3 regions of the Dickeya sp. CFBP 2040 genome follow, and region 3 is predicted to be linked to each of the others. Evidence: predicted binding sites of a transcription regulator. Region 3 holds the regulator's gene; each other region holds the start of a gene.

Region 1 (6,635 bases), on a different contig from region 3:
ATCGGGAACGGTATATACCCTAAATAATTCGAGTTGCAGGAAGGCGGCAAGTGAGTGAATCCCGATGAACTTACTCAGGTAAGTGATTCGGGTGAACGAGTGCAGCCAATGCACCTGCAACCTGAAGTATGACGGGTTAAGGTTGCGTTTTTTATATTTATGACAGGAAGGATATATGTCTGATCTCAATCGTCAGCGGCTGTTTTTTACCAGTTGCTTTTCCTATGCGTTGACCGGTGCGCTGGTTATCGTGACCGGTATGGTCATGGGGGATATCGCGCAATATTTCAATGTCCCGATTGCCAATATGAGCAATACCTTTACGTTCTTGAACGCCGGTATTTTGCTGTCCATTTTTTTGAATGTGTGGCTGATGGATATTTTCCCGCTGAAAAAACAGCTGGTCTTCGGTTTTATTCTGATTGTGCTGTCGATTATCGGGTTGTTCGTCGGTAAATCACTGGCCGTCTTTTCCGCCTGCATGTTTACGTTGGGCGTGGTCAGCGGCATCACTATGTCGATCGGCACGTTCTTGATTACACAACTCTATTCTGGCCGTCAGCGCGGCGCCCGCCTGCTGTTTACCGATTCGTTTTTCAGTATGGCCGGCATGATTTTCCCGATTGTGGCGGCGGCGTTATTGTCTCGCCATTTTGGCTGGTACTGGATTTATGCCTGCATTGGGTTGCTGTATGTGGCGATTCTGGTGTTAACGCTGTTGTCTGACTTTCCTGCCATCGGCACGGATAAAACCAGCGACCAGAGCGCGCCTGTCGAGGCGGAAAAATGGGGCATGGGCGTGGTATTTCTGTCGATAGCTGCCTTGTGCTATATCCTGGGGCAACTGGCGTTTATTCAGTGGGTGCCGGAGTATGTGACCAAATCTTTTGGCATGAGCATCGGCGATGCTGGCGGGCTGGTCAGCAGCTTCTGGACCTCATATATGATTGGTATGTGGGTGTTTAGCGTTGTGCTCAAATTCTTTGATTTGCAGCGCGTTGTTACGGTACTGGCTATTCTGGCGACAGGAGCAATGTACCTGTTCGTGAGCAGCGATCAGCCCCAACTACTGAAATACTTTATCTTCGGCCTGGGCTTTATTTCCAGTGCTATCTACACCACGCTGATTACCCTGGGTTCCCAGCAGACCAAAGTGCCGTCGCCGAAACTGGTGAATTTCATTCTGACCTGCGGAACGGTTGGGACCATGCTGACCTTTATCGTCACCGGGCCTATTGTGCAGCACTTTGGCGTACATGCCGCACTGGTGACCGCCAACGGCCTGTACTTTGTGGTGTTCGTTATGTGCTTCCTGCTGGGGCTGGTGACGCGTCACCGTCTGCACGGGCATGAGGCTGCCGCGCATTAATCAGCGATGACTGGTGAATCAGCGATGATTTGCGGCAATCAATGATGTTAAAAGTCAATGATGTTAGAGGGGCATCCTGCGGGGTGCCCTTTTACATTATGGCTGCCTGTAGACGAGTATATTGACGGAGTGAGGCGATGCCTGGCGTGAATCACCAATTTCCCTTTTCGTTGTGGTGGAAAATGGCGGCTGTAAACAGGTAAAGCTGCTACATCGTGTGAGCTGGGGAAGATAAAACCGTCCTGATGAAGAAAAAAGCCTGCTATCCGGCCTGCATGTTAGCAGGTTAGTACGTCTTTTCCGCTTGCTGTTCCATGTGCAATCGGCTGGGTTTTCATGTACATTTGTAAACATCTTTTCTTTGCCTTTTTGAGCTAACGCATTGATTAATATGTTTTATGTTCGGCAGGCAACTATTCAATCCGATCTGGAGTAAAGCATGTCCTCTCGTAAAGAACTTGCCAATGCTATCCGTGCGTTGAGTATGGATGGCGTGCAGAAGGCCAAATCTGGTCACCCTGGCGCACCGATGGGTATGGCGGATATCGCTGAAGTGTTGTGGCGTGACCACCTGAATCACAACCCGGCTAACCCGAACTGGGCCAACCGCGACCGTTTTGTGCTGTCCAACGGTCATGCATCCATGCTGATTTACAGCCTGCTGCACCTGACTGGTTATGATTTGCCGATTGAAGAACTGAAAAATTTCCGTCAGTTGCATTCCAAAACGCCGGGTCACCCGGAAGTGGGCTATACGCCGGGCGTAGAAACGACCACTGGTCCGCTGGGCCAGGGGATCGCCAACGCGGTGGGTATGGCGATTGCCGAACGTACGCTGGCGGCGCAATTTAACCGTCCGGGGCACAACATCGTTGACCACCACACCTACGTATTCCTGGGTGATGGCTGCATGATGGAAGGGATCTCACATGAGGTCTGTTCACTGGCGGGTACCCTGAAACTGGGTAAACTGATCGCGTTCTACGATGATAACGGCATCTCCATCGACGGTCACATTGAAGGCTGGTTTACTGATGACACCGCTGCCCGTTTTGAGTCCTACGGCTGGCACGTGATTCGTGGCATTGATGGTCATGATGCTGATGCCATCCAGCGCGCCATCAAAGAAGCGCAGAGCGTCACCGACAAACCGTCGCTGCTGCTGTGTAAAACCGTGATCGGTTTCGGTTCGCCGAACAAAGCCGGTACCCATGATTCCCACGGCGCACCGCTGGGCGATGCTGAAGTGGCTGCCACCCGCGAACAGTTGGGCTGGAAATATGGTCCATTCGACATCCCGGCTGATATCTATGCCGCCTGGGATGCCCGCCAGACTGGTCAGAGTAAAGAAGCGGCCTGGCAGCAGGCATTTAATGCTTACGCCAGCGCTTATCCTGAACTGGCTGGCGAATTCACCCGTCGCGTGAGCGGCGAGCTGCCGGCGAATTGGCAGGCAGAGTCGGCTAAGGTTATCGAACAGTTGCAGGCTAATCCGGCCAAGATCGCCAGCCGTAAAGCCTCGCAGAATGCGCTGGAAGCCTATGGCAAGCTGCTGCCGGAATTCCTGGGCGGTTCTGCCGACCTGGCGCCAAGTAACCTGACCATTTGGTCTGGCTCCAAAGCGCTGAATGAAGACCCGGCTGGCAACTACATCCACTACGGGGTGCGCGAATTCGGCATGACTGCCATCGCCAACGGTATCTCGCTGCATGGCGGCTTCGTACCATACACCGCCACCTTCCTGATGTTCGTCGAATATGCCCGTAACGCGGTGCGTATGGCGGCGTTGATGAAAGTGCGCAGCATCTATGTCTACACCCATGACTCCATCGGTCTGGGCGAAGATGGCCCGACTCATCAGCCGGTAGAACAACTGGCCAGCCTGCGCGTCACGCCGAACATGAGCACCTGGCGTCCGGCGGATCAGGTAGAAACCGCGGTAGCTTGGAAATACGCTATTGAACGTAAAGACGGCCCGACTGCGCTGATTCTGTCTCGTCAGAATCTGGCGCAGCAGGAGCGCACGGCTCAGCAGCTGGCCGATGTCGCCAAAGGCGCTTATGTGCTGAAGGACTGTGGCGGCCAGCCGCAGCTGATTTTTATCGCTACCGGTTCCGAAGTCGAACTGGCAGTTGCTGCTTGGCAGAAGCTGACCGATGAGGGCGTCAAAGCGCGCGTGGTGTCCATGCCGTCTACGGATGTATTCGACAAACAGGATGCAGCCTATCGTGAAGCGGTATTGCCGTCTGCTGTCACTGCCCGCGTGGCTATCGAAGCCGGGATTGCTGACTACTGGTACAAGTATGTTGGCCTGAATGGCGCGATTGTGGGTATGGAAAGCTTCGGCGAATCTGCACCGGCGGAAAAACTGTTCGAGGTATTTGGCTTCACAACCGACAACGTGGTGGCGAAGGCAAAAGCACTGCTGAAATAAGCAGAGCACGCTGTTAGCTATGTTTGTAAGGTCGGGATTGTCTCCCGGCCTTTTTTGATCCCGCTAGTTTGGGGTTAACACATGGGTTGAACAAACTGTGCGGTAATTATTTGACGCGGATCACTCTTCTGGCATCCACCCTGCCGCCATATTTCTTTTGCCTGGCAATTCGTTTATGCTAGCTGAAGCGTTTCAGTTGTTGGTGTGACGGCGTTTAGTCATCAAGCTCAAGCCAGAGTGGCGGTGCAACACACCGCGTATAACAAGCGGTTTATTCCTGACGACGTACTGATTATTCTATGATGCGCAGTGCTGTTATCACTCTACACAGGGAATTTCATGACAATCCGTATTGCGATAAATGGCTTTGGTCGCATAGGTCGTAGCGTATTGCGCGCGTTGTATGAGTCCGGTCGGCGAGCCGAAATTACGGTGGTGGCGATTAATGAGTTGGCCAACGCCGAAGGGATTGCTCATCTACTCAAGTATGATAGTAGTCATGGTCGTTTTTCATGGGATGTGCGTCAGGAATGCGATCGTTTGTCGGTAGGGGATGACACTATCCGCTTGTTGCATGAACCGGATCTCCGCGCACTCCCGTGGGGAGAGCTTGGCGTTGATATCGTGCTGGATTGCAGCGGTGTGTTCGGCAACCGCGCCGATGGTGAAGCTCATCTGGCGGCGGGGGCGAAAAAAGTGCTGTTCTCCCACCCCGGCGCGCCGGATCTTGACGCCACCATTGTGTACGGTGTGAATCATCAGGATCTGCAACGGGTTCACCGTTTGGTATCCAACGCCTCCTGCACCACCAACTGTATTATTCCGATTATCAAGCTGCTGGACGATGCCTACGGCATTGAGAGCGGCACCGTGACGACGATCCATGCATCGATGAACGACCAGCCGGTGATTGATGCTTATCATCACGATCTGCGACGCACGCGCGCAGCCAGTCAGTCGATAATCCCGGTGGATACCAAACTGGCGGTGGGCATTACCCGCTTCTTTCCGAAATTCGAAGACCGTTTTGAGGCGATTTCGGTGCGGGTACCAACCATCAATGTAACGGCCATTGATCTTAGCGTCAGTGTGCAAAATGCAGTAAATGTAAGTGAAATCAATACGCTGTTTCGCCAATCAGCGCAGAATACATTTCGTGGTATAGTTGACTATACCGATTTGCCGTTGGTTTCCGTGGATTTCAATCACGACCCGCATAGTGCGATAGTGGATGGGACACAAACCCGGGTCAGCGGAGGGCATCTGATCAAGACGTTGGTCTGGTGTGATAACGAATGGGGCTTTGCCAACCGGATGTTGGATACAACACGAGCGATGGCGGCCTGCGGTTTCTGATAGGCGGTGCCGGAAGACCGGCGCCTCACTCAAGCAACTTTAAACAGAATCAACAAGAGGATTCACCATGGCTGTAATTAAGATGACCGATCTGGATCTGGCTGGCAAACGCGTGCTGATCCGTGCGGATCTGAATGTGCCGGTTAAAGATGGCAAAGTGACGTCTGACGCCCGCATCCGCGCTTCTCTGCCGACCATTGAAATCGCCCTGAAGCAGGGTGCCCGCGTGATGGTGACATCCCACCTGGGTCGTCCGACCGAAGGCGAGTACAACGAAGAATTCTCCTTGCTGCCGGTAGTGAACTACCTGAAAGATCACCTGTCTTCACCAGTGCGTCTGGCGAAAGATTATCTGGATGGCGTTGACGTAGCAGAAGGCGAACTGGTGGTGTTGGAAAACGTTCGCTTCAACAAGGGTGAGAAGAAAGACGACGAAGTCCTGTCCAAAAAATATGCTGCACTGTGCGATGTGTTCGTGATGGATGCATTCGGCACCGCGCACCGTGCTCAGGCTTCGACCCACGGTGTGGGCAAGTTCGCGCCGATTGCCTGTGCCGGCCCGTTGTTGTCTGATGAACTGGAAGCCCTGGGCAAAGCACTGAGCAACCCGGCTCGTCCGATGGTGGCTATCGTCGGTGGCTCCAAAGTCTCTACCAAGCTGACCGTGCTGGACTCGCTGTCCAAAATTGCTGACCAGTTGATTGTCGGCGGCGGTATCGCTAATACCTTTGTTGCGGCTCAGGGGCATAACGTCGGCAAATCGCTGTACGAAGCGGAACTGATTCCGGAAGCGAAAAAACTGCTGGAAACCTGCGATATTCCGGTGCCGAGCGATGTGCGTGTTGCTACAGAATTCTCCGAAACTGCCACTGCAACATTGAAATCCGTTACCGCCATTAAAGATGATGAACAGATTCTGGATCTGGGCGATGTGTCTGCTGATCGTCTGGCTGAGATTCTGAAAAACGCCAAGACGATTCTGTGGAACGGCCCGGTTGGTGTATTCGAGTTCCCGAATTTCCGCAAAGGTACGGAAATCGTGGCGAATGCCATTGCCAACAGCGACGCGTTCTCTATTGCCGGCGGCGGCGACACACTGGCAGCTATCGATCTGTTCGGCATTGCCGACAAGATCTCCTATATTTCTACTGGCGGCGGCGCGTTCCTGGAGTTTGTGGAAGGCAAAAAACTGCCGGCGGTGGTAATGCTGGAAGAACGCGCTCGTCAGTAAGCGGTTTTTAATCCGTTATCCGAAGCGGGAGCGCCTCCCGCTTCCTGGTTCCCGGTTTAGGTCGGGTAACCGCAGCAATGAATCGTAGTAATGCCGGTAATCACTGTATTGCCGGTAATAAATGAGTAACAGACAAATCTCAAACCTTCCACGGCCAACGAAACAGGACGCGTGACATGTCTAAAATCTTTGATTTCGTAAAACCTGGTGTCATCACGGGTGATGATGTTCAGAAAGTATTCGCA
Region 2 (6,635 bases), on a different contig from region 3:
CTAAGCCCACTGGCAATGGCAAAGGCGTTGAATGTGGTGGCAAGTTTTTCGGTGCTGGGCGACATGGTCAGCCAGATTGGCGGTCAGCACGTACACGTCACCGATTTGGTGCAGCCGAACGGCGATCCGCATGAATTCGAGCCATCGCCAAAAGACAGCAAAACCCTGGCGCAGGCCGACGTGGTGTTCGTCAACGGGCTGGGGCTGGAAGGTTGGCTGGACCGGTTGGTTAACGCTTCCGGCTACAAAGGCGAGGTGATCACCGCCTCCACAGGCATCAAGACGCTGAAAATGGAAGAAGACGGCAAAACGGTAACCGACCCGCACGCCTGGAACAGTATGAAAAACGGCATCACCTACGCCCACAACATCGTTAATGCACTGGTGAAAGCGGACCCGGAACACGCCGACGACTACCGCAAACAGGGCGATAGCTACATTCAGCAGTTACAACAGTTGGATAACTACGCTACCCAGACGTTTGCCGCCATTCCCAAAGAAAAGCGCAAAGTGCTGACCAGTCACGACGCGTTTGGCTATTTTGCCGCCGCTTACGGCGTACAGTTCCTGTCGCCTGTCGGTTACTCCACCGAGTCGGAAGCCAGCAGCAAAACCGTGGCTAAACTGATTAATCAGATCAAGAAAGAGCATGTGAAGTTGTACTTTATTGAGAACCAGACCGACCCACGGCTGGTGAAGCAGATTGCTGATGCCAGCGGCGCGCAGCCGGGCGGCGAGCTTTACCCGGAAGCGCTGACCGACAGCAACGGCCCTGCCGCCACTTACACCGCGGCGTTCAGGCACAATGTCGATACCATCGCAGTCGGCATGAAATAAATCATCAGGTTGCCCGGTATCGCCGGGCAACCGTATAGCTATCCTCCACTCTGCGCCCTCCGCACCACGCTCCCCCGTTCCTGCCGCGCCACAAATCCGATTATCGTCCGATAGCCCCTTATTTCGGTTTCGATTATGCTGATGGCGCGCGTTAACTCTGCGGTTCATCGTGCGGATTCATACAGCATTCGCCCCGCCGACAGCACCGAGAAACTCTGTTCACATGAAGGAAGACTATGTTGAAATTCGGCGTATTTTGCGGTTCCGCCCCCGGAAACAATGTGATTTACCAGCAACAAACGCAAGCCCTGATCCGTTATCTGGTCGGCCACAACGCCGGAATTGTCTACGGCGGCGGAAAAGTAGGCCTGATGGGGCTGGTGGCGGATACCGCACTGGCCTGCGGCGGCCAGGTAACCGGGGTTATCCCAAAACATTTGGTGGATAAGGAGCTGGCGCACCCGGCGCTGACCGAACTGGTGATCACCGAAGACATGCACGCACGCAAAGCGAAAATGGCGGCGCTGTCAGACGTGTTTATCGCGCTGCCGGGCGGTGCCGGTACGCTGGAAGAGATCATCGAACAGTGGACCTGGGCGCAGTTGGGCCTGCACCACAAAGCCTGCATCCTGTTCAACGTCAACGGTTACTATGACGGCTTTATCGATTTTGTCACCCGAACCGTTCAGGATGGCTTCATGAAGCAGGATTATCTCGACATGCTGATCATTTCAGACCATCCCGAAACGGTGCTGGACAAGGCGCTGTCTTATCAGCCGCCCAAAGCCAAGTGGGATAAATAACCGTATCGACAGGCGAAAACCGCCGCTCAGCGGTCTGCCACGTTGACCAGTTGCAACGTAAACGGCTGCGCCCGCAACTGACGTTCCACCTCCGGCGACAATGCGCTGTCGGTGATGATATCGGTCAGTTCAGACAACGGCGACACGCAAAACAGCGAGTAAGCGCCATATTTGCTGCTGTCAGCCAGTAACACCCGGCGGCTGGCGTTCATGCCCAGATCCTGCTTGATGCCGGCTTTTTCTTCGGTGGGTGTGGTGACGCCTTTCTCCAGACTCCAGGAGTTGCAGCTGATAAATGCAATATCCGGATAGATACTGCGCAGTAAACGGCGGCCATGCTCACCGATGCACGACTGGCTGCTGTCGTCGATACGTCCGCCGATGATCGTCACTTCAATCTGTTTGAACTCTGAGAGAAACAACGCTATCTGCAAATCGGCGGTAATCACCCGCAGCGGCAGATGCGTCAGGTTGCGCGCCAGCTCCAGCATGGTGGTGCCGGCATCCAGCACCACTGCGTTGCCCGGCTGCACCAGCGTGGCCGCCTGTCGCGCGATGGCTTGTTTCTCCACCAGGCTACGTTGCAGCTTTTCATTGGTGGTCGGCTGAGAAGGGATAAAGCGATTAAGCGTCACCCCGCCGTGGCTACGGCTGATGACGCCCTGCTCGTCGAGCTTGATCAAATCGCGGCGAATCGTCGCCGGGGACGCATCAATAACCGTCACAAGTTCATCCACCGTCACCAGATTATGGCTTTTCAGATAATCCAGAATCTGATCGAGACGGCTTTGTCCTCTCACTCGTTCTCCAGTTACACGCAACGTATCAGTCAATGTGTACCCCACAACGTATTCAACAGGTTCCCTACCGCAAATTCTATCAGGCTAGTTGCATCGCCAGTTTGATGGAGATCGCCATGCTGTCAGACTTCGCTTTACCTGTCCAGGCGATATCAAACGCAGTGCCATGATCCGCCGAAGTGCGGATAAACGGCAGCCCGGCGGTGATATTCACGCCATCATAAAAGCCCAGCAGCTTGAGTGGAATATGGCCCTGATCGTGGTACATCGCCACTACCATATCGTATTGCCCCTCGTACGCTTGCAGGTAGACGGTATCCGGCGGGCACGGGCCGTAAGCGTCGATGCCTTTGGCTTTCATCGCCTCGATGGACGGGCCAACAATCTTGATCTCTTCGTCGCCGAACAGACCATTTTCGCCCGCGTGCGGGTTCACCCCGGCTACGGCGATGCGCGGCGCCTGATAACCGACGCGTTTCAGGAAAGTATCCGCCATGGCAATCACGGTTTCCACCCGATCACGGTTAAGCGTATCCAGGAATTTACGCAGCGCAATGTGGGTAGTGACGTGAATCACCTTCAGTTTGTCGGTGTACAGCACCATGGCGTAGTCACGGCTGTGGGTCAGCTTCGCCAGCAGTTCAGTATGCCCCGGATAGAGGTGCCCGGCGGAGTGCAACGCTTCCTTGTTAAGCGGCGCGGTGGCGATAGCATGAACCTCACCGGCCATCGCTAATTCGGTCGCACGCTTCACACAACGATACGCCAGATCGCCTGCTTGTGGCTGCACCACCCCTTGCTTCAGGCCTTGCGGGTCGTCCAGCGGTTCGTTGATCACGTTGATAACGCCGGGAGCGAAATGGGCATCGGCAGGACGCTCGATTTCATTGAGCTCCACCTGCGGTACAACACCTAACGCCAGAATACGGCGCAGCGTCTGTACGCAGCCCACCACCACCGCCGGCGCGCCGGACAGTTCACCTTCGGCCAACGATTTGATGATGATTTCCGGACCGATGCCAGCCGGGTCGCCCATGGTTACCGCAATAATTTTACTCACACACGCTCTCCTCAATAAAACGCAATACATTCAGCAGGGTGGCCTCATCGCCAAACCCGCCCGCTTTCGTCATGACAGGAATATCCCCAACCAGACTGTCCAGCAGATGCCCCCAGGGTACACAAGAAGCAATCTGCCCTTTAATGCGAAATCCGCTGGCCTGCAGCGTCGTTGCCGCGGCAATGGCGATATCCCCGCCGGATAAATAGAGTCCGCCCGGCTGCTGACGCTGCACAATGCGCCGCGTCAGTTCCCCCAGTCGGCGACTGATAGTCTCGCCCAGTTGCTGGCGGCTCATGCCGTAGCGCTGGCACAGCGCGTCCACCTCAAATCGCTGGTTATCATCGCGGCAGGTACGAATTACGCAATGGTGACCCGCCGCCAGTTCCACCGCCGCCTGCTGACTGATCTGCACCAGCAAGCTGTCGCCAGCCGCCAGTAATCCGGCAATATCCACATCGATTAGCTGAACATTCGGTCGCTGGCTGACTGCATTAATCTGCAATTGAGCGATTTCACTCATCGAACCAATCACTGCCAGCAAGGCGCGGCAGGAGGCCGGAAACGTCAGATGCTGCGCCAGCGCCTCGCTCAACCCAGCCGAGCCAACCAGCAACGGCTTTTCTGCCAGTTGAGCCGCGGCGTGAATAATATGGTCAAGATCCTGGCGGCACTCAGCATCCAGCACCACCAGCCGCACGCCGCTATCGCTTAGCTGTTGCAGGCGTGTCGCCAGCTTGTCGTCACGAACCTCGTTCAGGGACAGCGTCGTCTGAGACAGTGCCGTCTGTTCTGCCAGACGCTCACCAATGGACGCCGAGCGCACCGGCGTTTTCGGGTCGCTGGCGAATTCGGTGTCGGTCAGCACTCTGCCGTGCACCCATACCTGACCGCCACGAGTGATACGGCCCAGCGCCGGTGCGGCAGGTGCAATCAATGCCAGCGATAAACCCGCTGCGTTGAGCGCGGCTTCAATTTCCGCGCCTGGATTGCCGCGCAGGGTAGAGTCCACCTTTTTGACAATCCAGCCGCGCGCACCGGTTTTGCACCACTGCGCCACCGCTTGCGCGGTGCGCTCCGCCGCCAGTGAAGCCGCGACGGCACGGCTGTCGGTATTCACCACCAGCGCGTCATCCGACTGCCCGGAATGGATCGCCTCGGCGTCAAACATCACATTTACCCGCGCCCCCTGCAGCGCCAGCCCGACGCCCGCATCGTTCGCGCCGGTGAAGTCATCTGCCACCACCATTACCTGGGTCAATTCACGCCCGTCCGGCATAGCCGTTCTCCATCAGTTCCATCACCTGTATTTGATTATATTAAATCACGATTGATTATATGTGAACAAAATCAAATTATTCAAAACCAATTTCACCTATAAATTAGTCCACAGAATGCGAGAAAAACGATTTTTTTCTATCAATAAGTAGATATGTGATTGAAAAAAATCAGACCTATCCAGCTGAAGTCACAGCAAAAAGACAAGGTACCAGTATGAATATCAACAGCACCCTCATCAGCGGTTATCAGGCACTTCAGGATCTGAGTTATCTCCTGCACGGCAGGCAGCACATACTGTTGGTGACGGACAAAAATATCGTGGGGCTGGCCGGGGTACAGGCCCTGATTGCGCAATTAAAGGCAGGCGTGCCGCAACTTTCCCTGATTGATAACGTGCCAGCCGAACCCAGCCAGCATGACGTTGCCGCCGTACTGCAACAGCTGCCGGCCACGCAGCCGGATCTGGTGGTCGGCGTGGGCGGCGGCAGCGTACTGGACGTTGCCAAGCTGCTGTCGCTGCTGTGCTCCGGTGAAGAAGGCATCACGCTCGATAGTTTGCTGGAAGGCCGCAAGCCGACACGACGCACCACCTCGCTGCTGATTCCAACCACTGCGGGCACCGGTTCCGAAGCCACGCCGAATGCCATTTTGGCTATTCCGGAAAAAGAAACCAAAGTCGGGATTATCACCCCGGTGATGCTGCCGGATTACGTGGCGCTGGTGCCGGAGCTGACCACCAGTATGCCGGCGCACATCGCCGCCTCAACCGGCATTGACGCGCTGTGCCACCTGATCGAATGCTTCACCGCCACCATCGCCAACCCGGTGGCCGACAACTATGCGCTGATCGGCATGAAAAAGCTGTTCGCCAACATCGATACCGCGGTGAACGAACCTTCCAATCTGGAAGCGCGCCTGAATATGCTGTGGGCCTCCTACTATGGCGGCGCGTCTATCGCCCACTCCGGCACCCATCTGGTGCACGCCATGTCTTATCCGTTAGGCGGCAAATACCACATTCCACACGGGGTGGCGAACGCCATTTTGCTGGCGCCTTGTATGCGCTTTGTTCAACACGCTGCGGCGGAAAAATTCGCGCAAGCCTATGACCTGCTGCCGGATGCCAACCCGTCGCTCACCACCGAACAAAAAGCCGCCGCATTGGTGGACTACTTCACCGCGCTGGTGAAACGCCTGAATCTGCCATCTTCGCTGCAGCAACTGGGGATAAGCCCGGATCACCTGCCGTATCTGGTGGAATCCGCACTGCAGGTACAGCGGCTGATGAAAAACGTCCCGACTACCGTGACGGCACAAGACGTTCACGCCATTTATTCAACGCTGTTTTAACCGTGGGTTTTCACCATTTGTTTTAACAAATGGTTGAACTACGTGTTTAACAACGTCGCTCTGGATGATGAAGATAACGAGGAACAATAACGATGACTAAAGCGATTACAGGCGTATTGACAGCAATCGTCACGCCTTTTGACCATCAGGGGGAGTTCAGCCCCGCCGCCATGCGCCAGCAGGTTCAACGCCAGATGCGCTACGGCAACGGCATTTTCTGTAACGGCACCAACGGTGAATTCTTTGTATTGCACACCGATGAGAAAGTGGCCGTTACCGAAACTTGCGTCAATGAAGCCGCAGGTAAGGTGCCGGTCGTCGCACATATCGGCGAAATCTCTACCCGCGAAACCATCAAGCTCGGCAAACGCATCGCTGCGCTGGGCGTGGATGCGGTATCCGTGATCACCCCGTATTTCGTGCCGCTCAAACAAAGCGAGCTGATCGACCACTACCGTGCCGTGGCAGACGCGCTGCCGGTGCCGGTGTTCATGTACAACATTC
Region 3 (6,635 bases):
TCAGCGGCGGTGAACGATATCACCCCTGAATCAATCGTTTGAAAACGTAAATTGGCGTGTCACTGCGGTATAAACATGCTAACAATGATCAAATATCTCTGACCAGAGTTGGCATCCGTCGCCGGAGATTGTCCCATTCACCGGAAGTTACACACCAATTCACCGGAGGTTACACACCATGTCGCACCAACATCCGATTATCGCGGTCACCGGCTCCAGCGGTGCAGGGACCACAACTACCAGTCTGGCGTTTCGTAAAATCTTCCAGCAATTGAATCTTCGCGCCGCGCTGGTGGATGGCGACAGTTATCACCGCTATACCCGACCGGAAATGGATATGGCGATCCGCAAGGCACGGGACCTGGGGCGTCACATCAGTTATTTTGGGCCGGAAGCCAATGACTTCTGCCAACTGGAAAACACCTTTATCGAATACGGTCGTAGTGGCACCGGGCAGACCCGCAAATACCTGCACACTTACGACGAAGCCATTCCCTACAATCAGGTCCCAGGCACCTTTACCCCTTGGGAACCAATACCAGAGCCGACCGACCTGTTGTTCTACGAGGGGCTACATGGCGGCGTGGTGACTGCTCAGCATAATGTGGCGCAGCACGTTGATCTGCTGGTCGGCGTGGTGCCGATAGTCAACCTGGAGTGGATTCAGAAGCTGGTGCGTGATATCAACGAACGCGGCCACTCCCGCGAAGCGGTCATGGATTCCGTTGTGCGGTCGATGGAAGATTACATCACCCATATCACCCCACAGTTTTCTCGTACCCACATCAACTTCCAGCGCGTGCCAACGGTAGATACCTCTAACCCGTTTGCCGCCAAAGCCATTCCGTCGATGGACGAAAGTTTTGTGGTGATCCACTTTCAGGGCCTGGACCATATTGACTACCCCTACCTGCTGGCGATGTTGCAGGGCTCGTTCATTTCTCACATCAATACGCTGGTGGTGCCGGGCGGTAAAATGGGGCTGGCGATGGAGCTTATCATGACGCCACTGGTGCAGCGGCTAATGGAAGGCAATCACATTGATTAAGCGATGCGACGGATTAAGCGGTGCGGCGGTTAAGTGAAAGACTCGCCGCCGCGTGCCGGCCCGTTAATCAAGCGCGATCACTTCATGACTGTGGGTTACCTTAACCGCTTTTTCCAACATCAGCGCCACAGAGCAGTATTTTTCAGCCGACAACGACACCGCACGTTCGACAACCTTATCGTTCAATCCTTTGCCGGTAACGATAAAGTGCAGATTGATGGCAGTGAACAGGCGCGGCGCTTCTTCACGACGTTCCGAGGTCAGGCGAACCTCGCAGTCTGCCACATCATGACGACCTTTTTGCAGAATAGACACCACATCAATGGCGCTACATCCACCTGCTGCCATCAGCACCATTTCCATCGGACTGGGCGCTTTATCACCAGCGTTGCCATCCATCAGCAGTTGATGCCCGGAAGCGGACTCGCCAAGAAACGTTAACCCTTCAACCCATTTCACCCGAGCCTGCATAATTTTGTCCTCAATCAATTATTTTTGAAATTTTACACCGCTTATGTATAAAAAAGCCTGATAATCAGAGCTTAATCATGCTGAAGCGAGACAACACGAGACACTACTCTCAACCTGTGTTACAAACAAAAGCGTAAGCCGATGTGTATTGCGTCTCTGCCTGACCTGCCACCGGCTTGCTGGCGTCATCTGATAGACAGCCTCAGTATATTTCCTGACGTCATTCCGCCAGGACGGAATTGAATTATAACTATGTTATCACGCCGTACAGGGAACTCTGAGCCCTGTGATTTGCGCAGTGAATTAACAACAGAGGATAACAGCGAATGGTTCTCGGCAAACCGCAAACAGACCCGACTCTCGAATGGTTCCTTTCTCATTGCCACATTCACAAGTACCCATCGAAGAGCACCCTGATTCATCAGGGTGAAAAAGCAGAGACGCTTTACTACATCGTGAAAGGCTCGGTTGCCGTGCTGATCAAGGATGAAGAAGGCAAGGAAATGATTCTGTCTTATCTGAATCAAGGCGATTTTATTGGAGAACTTGGCTTATTCGAAGACGGACAGGAACGCAGTGCGTGGGTTCGGGCAAAAACAGCCTGCGAAGTCGCTGAGATTTCTTATAAAAAATTCCGCCAGCTCATTCAGGTCAACCCGGATATTCTGATGCGGTTGTCCTCGCAGATGGCGCGGCGCTTGCAGGTGACTTCGCAGAAAGTCGGCAATCTGGCGTTCCTCGACGTAACCGGTCGTATCGCACAAACTCTGCTCAATTTGGCTAAACAGCCGGACGCCATGACTCACCCGGATGGTATGCAGATCAAGATCACCCGTCAGGAAATCGGCCAAATTGTTGGCTGTTCCCGCGAAACGGTGGGTCGTATCCTGAAGATGCTGGAAGATCAGAACTTGATCTCCGCACACGGTAAAACCATCGTCGTGTACGGCACTCGCTGATTTATCATCAGTTGGATTGTTGGATTGAAAAGAGCGTGCCATGGCACGCTCTTTTCGTTTCAGTCGGTTCAGTCGTTTCAGTCGAAGGCAACAGCGATTACGCGCCCTTCACCACCTGCGCTACCGCTTTTGCAAACAGCGCCATTCCCTGATCGATCTCTTCCGGGGTAATCACCAGCGACGGCACAAAACGGATGACGTCCGGCCCCGCCACCAGAATCATCAACCCCAGTTCCGCCGATGCCGCCAGGAAGTCACGGGCGCGGCCATGCCAGACCGGTTTCAGTTGTGCGCCCAGTAACAGCCCCATGCCGCGGATTTCATCGAAAATATCGTACTGTGTGTTGATCTGCTCCAGCGCGGACACAAAGCGCGCGTGGCGATCCATCACGCCGGACAGCACTTCCGGCGTATTGATCACATCCAGCGCCGCTTCCGCCACCGCACAGGCCAGCGGATTGCCACCGTAAGTCGTGCCATGCGTACCGACCGCCATCACTGATGCAATCTCTTCCGTGGTCAGCATCGCGCTAATCGGGAAACCGCCGCCCAGCGCTTTAGCGGTGGTCAAAATGTCTGGCGTGATGCCGTAATGCATATAAGAGAACAGTTTACCGCTGCGGCCCATACCACACTGCACTTCATCAAACACCAGCAGCGCCTGATACTGGTCGCACAGTTCGCGCACACCGTTGAGGAAAGCTGGCGTAGCTGGCGTGATGCCGCCTTCGCCCTGAATCGGCTCCAGCACCACTGCGCAGGTGTGATCGTCCATCACCGCTTTTACCGCATCCAGATCGTTGAACGGCACATGCACGATATCCGCCGGTTTCGGGCCGAAGCCATCGGCGTATTTCGGCTGACCGCCGACAGATACGGTAAACAGCGTACGGCCATGAAACGATTGGTAAAACGAAATGATTTTGGTTTTGTACGGGCTATGGCGGGTAATGGCGTAATGCCGTGCCAGTTTGAACGCCGCTTCATTAGCTTCCGCGCCGGAGTTGGCGAAAAATACGCGGTCGGCAAAGGTGGCATTGATCAGTTTGGTAGCCAGACGCAGCGCTGGCTCGTTGGTGAATACGTTGCTGGTGTGCCACAGGGTTTCACCCTGTTCTTTCAACGCCGCCACCAGTGCCGGATGGCAATGCCCCAGCGCCGTTACCGCGATGCCGCCGGAAAAATCGATATATTCTTTGCCCTGCTGATCCCAGACACGGCTCCCTTTGCCTTTTACCGGCACAAACTGCGCGGGTGCATAAACCGGAAGAATTACCTTATCGTAAGTATCCCGTGTTACTGCTGCTTTCTCTGTCGCCATTTGCTGCCCCGTTGTCATATCCCGTAGTGTGGAGTGAAGATCTTAAGTGAAAATATAATCAATAAATATGCATAAAAAATCAAAAATAGGCAATCGTTAATCTGATATGCCCAGATTTGAGTCCGCTATCTGATTATAAATAAAGGAAATTTTTCAGCAGTTGATGCCCCTGCTGGCTGAGAATGCTCTCCGGGTGGAACTGTACGCCTTCCAGCGGCAATGTGCGATGACGCACCCCCATTATCTCATCGACCACCTCGTCGGTTCCGGTCCAGGCGGTCACCTCAAAACAATCGGGTAGCGTATTCTTTTCCAGAATCAGCGAGTGATAGCGGGTGACGGTCAGCGGGTCTGCCAGCCCGGCGAACACACCGCAACCGGTATGCCGCACCGGCGAGGTTTTGCCGTGCATCACCTGACGGGCGCGCACCACCCGTGCGCCAAACGCCTGCCCCAACGCCTGATGTCCCAGACACACGCCCAGAATCGGCAGTTGACCGGCAAAATGGCGGATGGCCGCCAGCGAAATCCCGGCGTCGTCCGGCGTACAAGGGCCGGGGGAAATCACCAGCCGCTGCGGCGATAACCGCTCGATGTCCGCCAGCGTCAGCGTATCATTACGCCTGACCAGCACCTTCGCCCCCAACTCACAAAAATACTGGTACAGGTTGTAGGTAAAGGAGTCATAGTTATCGATAATCAGCAGCATGTCTTTATCTATCAGCAGATGAATTGACGTTATGATCGTCGCCAACATCAAGTCTAATGGCGCATGATGTCGCGTGAATACTGACGCTGAGTCTGAAGAGTTGGGAGGCGGTTGTCCAGACACGAGGCTGAAACAACCGGAACAGAAAGTAAATAAATGACGCGGTATCAGTAACAGAAAACTCGATCATAGCGTACCGATGATGAACGGCATGACGTTGCTGACGTCAACGGTGTAACGATACAAATTGGCGTGCAGCAGTGCGAGGTGTTCTTTCGGATTGAAGAACTCCAGCACCAGGTCCCAGCAATCGGATTCCGGATAGCTTACCGGGCTGAGTGTCGCGCTAATCTTGTTCAGGAATAATCCTTCAGCAAAAGATTTTCTAAACAATCATCTCCCTTTTCGGTTACCGACCCGCACCGACCAAAATCGGCTCAACACCATTAAAAAATGCAAATCCATATTTTGAAACGTAGTTCCAATTATTGCACTATCCAATTTACACACAAATATTACGTTTACCCACCAATAAACATTAATTTTATTTATTAAAAAATATCTATCATCCACCACTACGGAGACAGGGAATTATGCTGCGCCTCAGTGAACACTGAGCCGTCAGATCATGGCAGAGGGAGGAGATATAGCTTATAACATAAACAAAACAATAACATCCATACAGATATGGTCGCTACCGAACGGACCACCTGTCCGATCTTTTTTAGTTCGGACTAAATAACCCGACGATCAATTCAATATGGCATGGCATTTCACATTAATCGAATAATTAATTTTTTTAATTTCCAAAAGCTATAAGCAACAGGTCGGAACTCAGACCACAAAAAGTGATTCCTGTCAAAATACGAGAAAACATAACCGATACTAATAATGAAATACCATTTCAACTATTGAAATGTCCAATTTTTGAGCTAAAACTGAGCGCAGGTTGATTCATGCTATTCGGTTTTACTTATCCATCCTTTGAATAATTCGTGTGACTGAAAGGCCGTTATGCCCCGTCAACATGAAACAGATGGGTATATCCCTATCGCATCAACCATAAGTAAGGGCATGTGGAACGATAAATGCCCATTTCACATTTTTTCAAAAAACAGGAACACGACTCATGAAATCATTCATTACTCCGATTGCCGCCGGTCTGCTGCTGGCCTTCTGTCAATCCAGTCTGGCTGCCGATACCGGTGGTTATACCAAAACTGACGGTGGTGATGTCACGGGCGCCGTAAAGAAAACGGCTACCTCGATGCAGGATATTATTGATATCGTTGAAGCAGCCAAAGTTGACGCCAAAGGCAAGAAAGTTAAAGGTGGGGCCTATCCGCTGGTGATTACCTACACCGGTAACGAAGACAGCCTGATCAATGCAGCTGCCGCCAACATCTGCGGTCAGTGGAGCAAAGACGCCCGCGGTGTGGAAATCAAAGACTTCACCAAAGGGTTAACCATTATCGGCGCCAATGGTTCTTCCGCTAACTTCGGTATCTGGATTGTGAACTCTTCCGACGTCGTGGTGCGCAACATGCGTATCGGCTATCTGCCGGGCGGTGCTCAGGATGGCGACATGTTCCGTATCGACAACTCGCCGAACGTCTGGCTGGACCATAACGAACTGTTTGCCGCCAACCACGAGTGCGACGGCACCAAAGACGGCGACACCACCTTCGAATCCGCCTTTGACATCAAGAAAGGTGCGACTTACGTCACCATCTCCTACAACTACATCCACGGCGTGAAAAAAGTGGGTTTGGCTGGTTTTAGCTCTTCTGACAGCGCTGAACGCAACATCACTTACCACCACAACATTTACAACGACGTCAACGCCCGTCTGCCGTTGCAACGCGGTGGTAACGTCCACGCGTATAACAACCTGTACACCAACGTGACCAGTTCCGGTCTGAACGTACGTCAGAATGGTAAAGCGCTGATCGAAAACAACTGGTTCGAAAATGCGGTAAGCCCGGTGACGTCCCGTTATGACGGCAGTAACTTCGGCACCTGGGTGCTGAAGAACAACAACATCACCAAACCCGCTGATTTCGCTACCTACAACATCACCTGGACGGCAGATACCAAAGAGTATCGGAACGCCGACAGCTGGACCTC

The links. Region 3 encodes CRP, which controls carbon source genes, mostly activating them, when cyclic AMP is high. Its sites were predicted from a motif close to ATGTGANNNNNNTCACAT; they were not measured.
Region 1: the regulator CRP is predicted to act here: its motif matches at 3,912-3,929, upstream of epd (erythrose-4-phosphate dehydrogenase).
Region 2: the regulator CRP is predicted to act here: its motif matches at 4,839-4,856, upstream of Dpoa2040_RS12515 (iron-containing alcohol dehydrogenase).

The regions. Positions count from the first base shown of each region.
Region 1 is NZ_JAAVXH010000087.1:327,033-333,667, reverse strand. Features, by position in the region: gene tsgA (MFS transporter TsgA) at 176-1,369, shown strand; gene tkt (transketolase) at 1,809-3,803, shown strand; gene epd (erythrose-4-phosphate dehydrogenase) at 4,143-5,159, shown strand; gene pgk (phosphoglycerate kinase) at 5,227-6,390, shown strand; gene fbaA (class II fructose-bisphosphate aldolase) at 6,567-6,635, shown strand, end outside.
Region 2 is NZ_JAAVXH010000087.1:173,268-179,902, forward strand. Features, by position in the region: gene Dpoa2040_RS12490 (metal ABC transporter substrate-binding protein) at 1-837, shown strand, start outside; gene Dpoa2040_RS12495 (TIGR00730 family Rossman fold protein) at 1,074-1,640, shown strand; gene Dpoa2040_RS12500 (DeoR/GlpR family DNA-binding transcription regulator) at 1,667-2,485, opposite strand; gene Dpoa2040_RS12505 (D-threonate 4-phosphate dehydrogenase) at 2,520-3,500, opposite strand; gene Dpoa2040_RS12510 (four-carbon acid sugar kinase family protein) at 3,493-4,779, opposite strand; gene Dpoa2040_RS12515 (iron-containing alcohol dehydrogenase) at 4,995-6,131, shown strand; gene Dpoa2040_RS12520 (dihydrodipicolinate synthase family protein) at 6,224-6,635, shown strand, end outside.
Region 3 is NZ_JAAVXH010000096.1:21,726-28,360, forward strand. Features, by position in the region: gene Dpoa2040_RS14680 (YheU family protein) at 1-29, shown strand, start outside; gene Dpoa2040_RS14685 (phosphoribulokinase) at 179-1,048, shown strand; gene Dpoa2040_RS14690 (OsmC family protein) at 1,112-1,519, opposite strand; gene crp (cAMP-activated global transcriptional regulator CRP) at 1,846-2,478, shown strand; gene Dpoa2040_RS14700 (aspartate aminotransferase family protein) at 2,576-3,799, opposite strand; gene Dpoa2040_RS14705 (aminodeoxychorismate synthase component II) at 3,933-4,508, opposite strand; partial or broken gene Dpoa2040_RS14710 (peptidase S8) at 4,695-4,901, opposite strand; gene pelB (pectate lyase PelB) at 5,638-6,635, shown strand, end outside.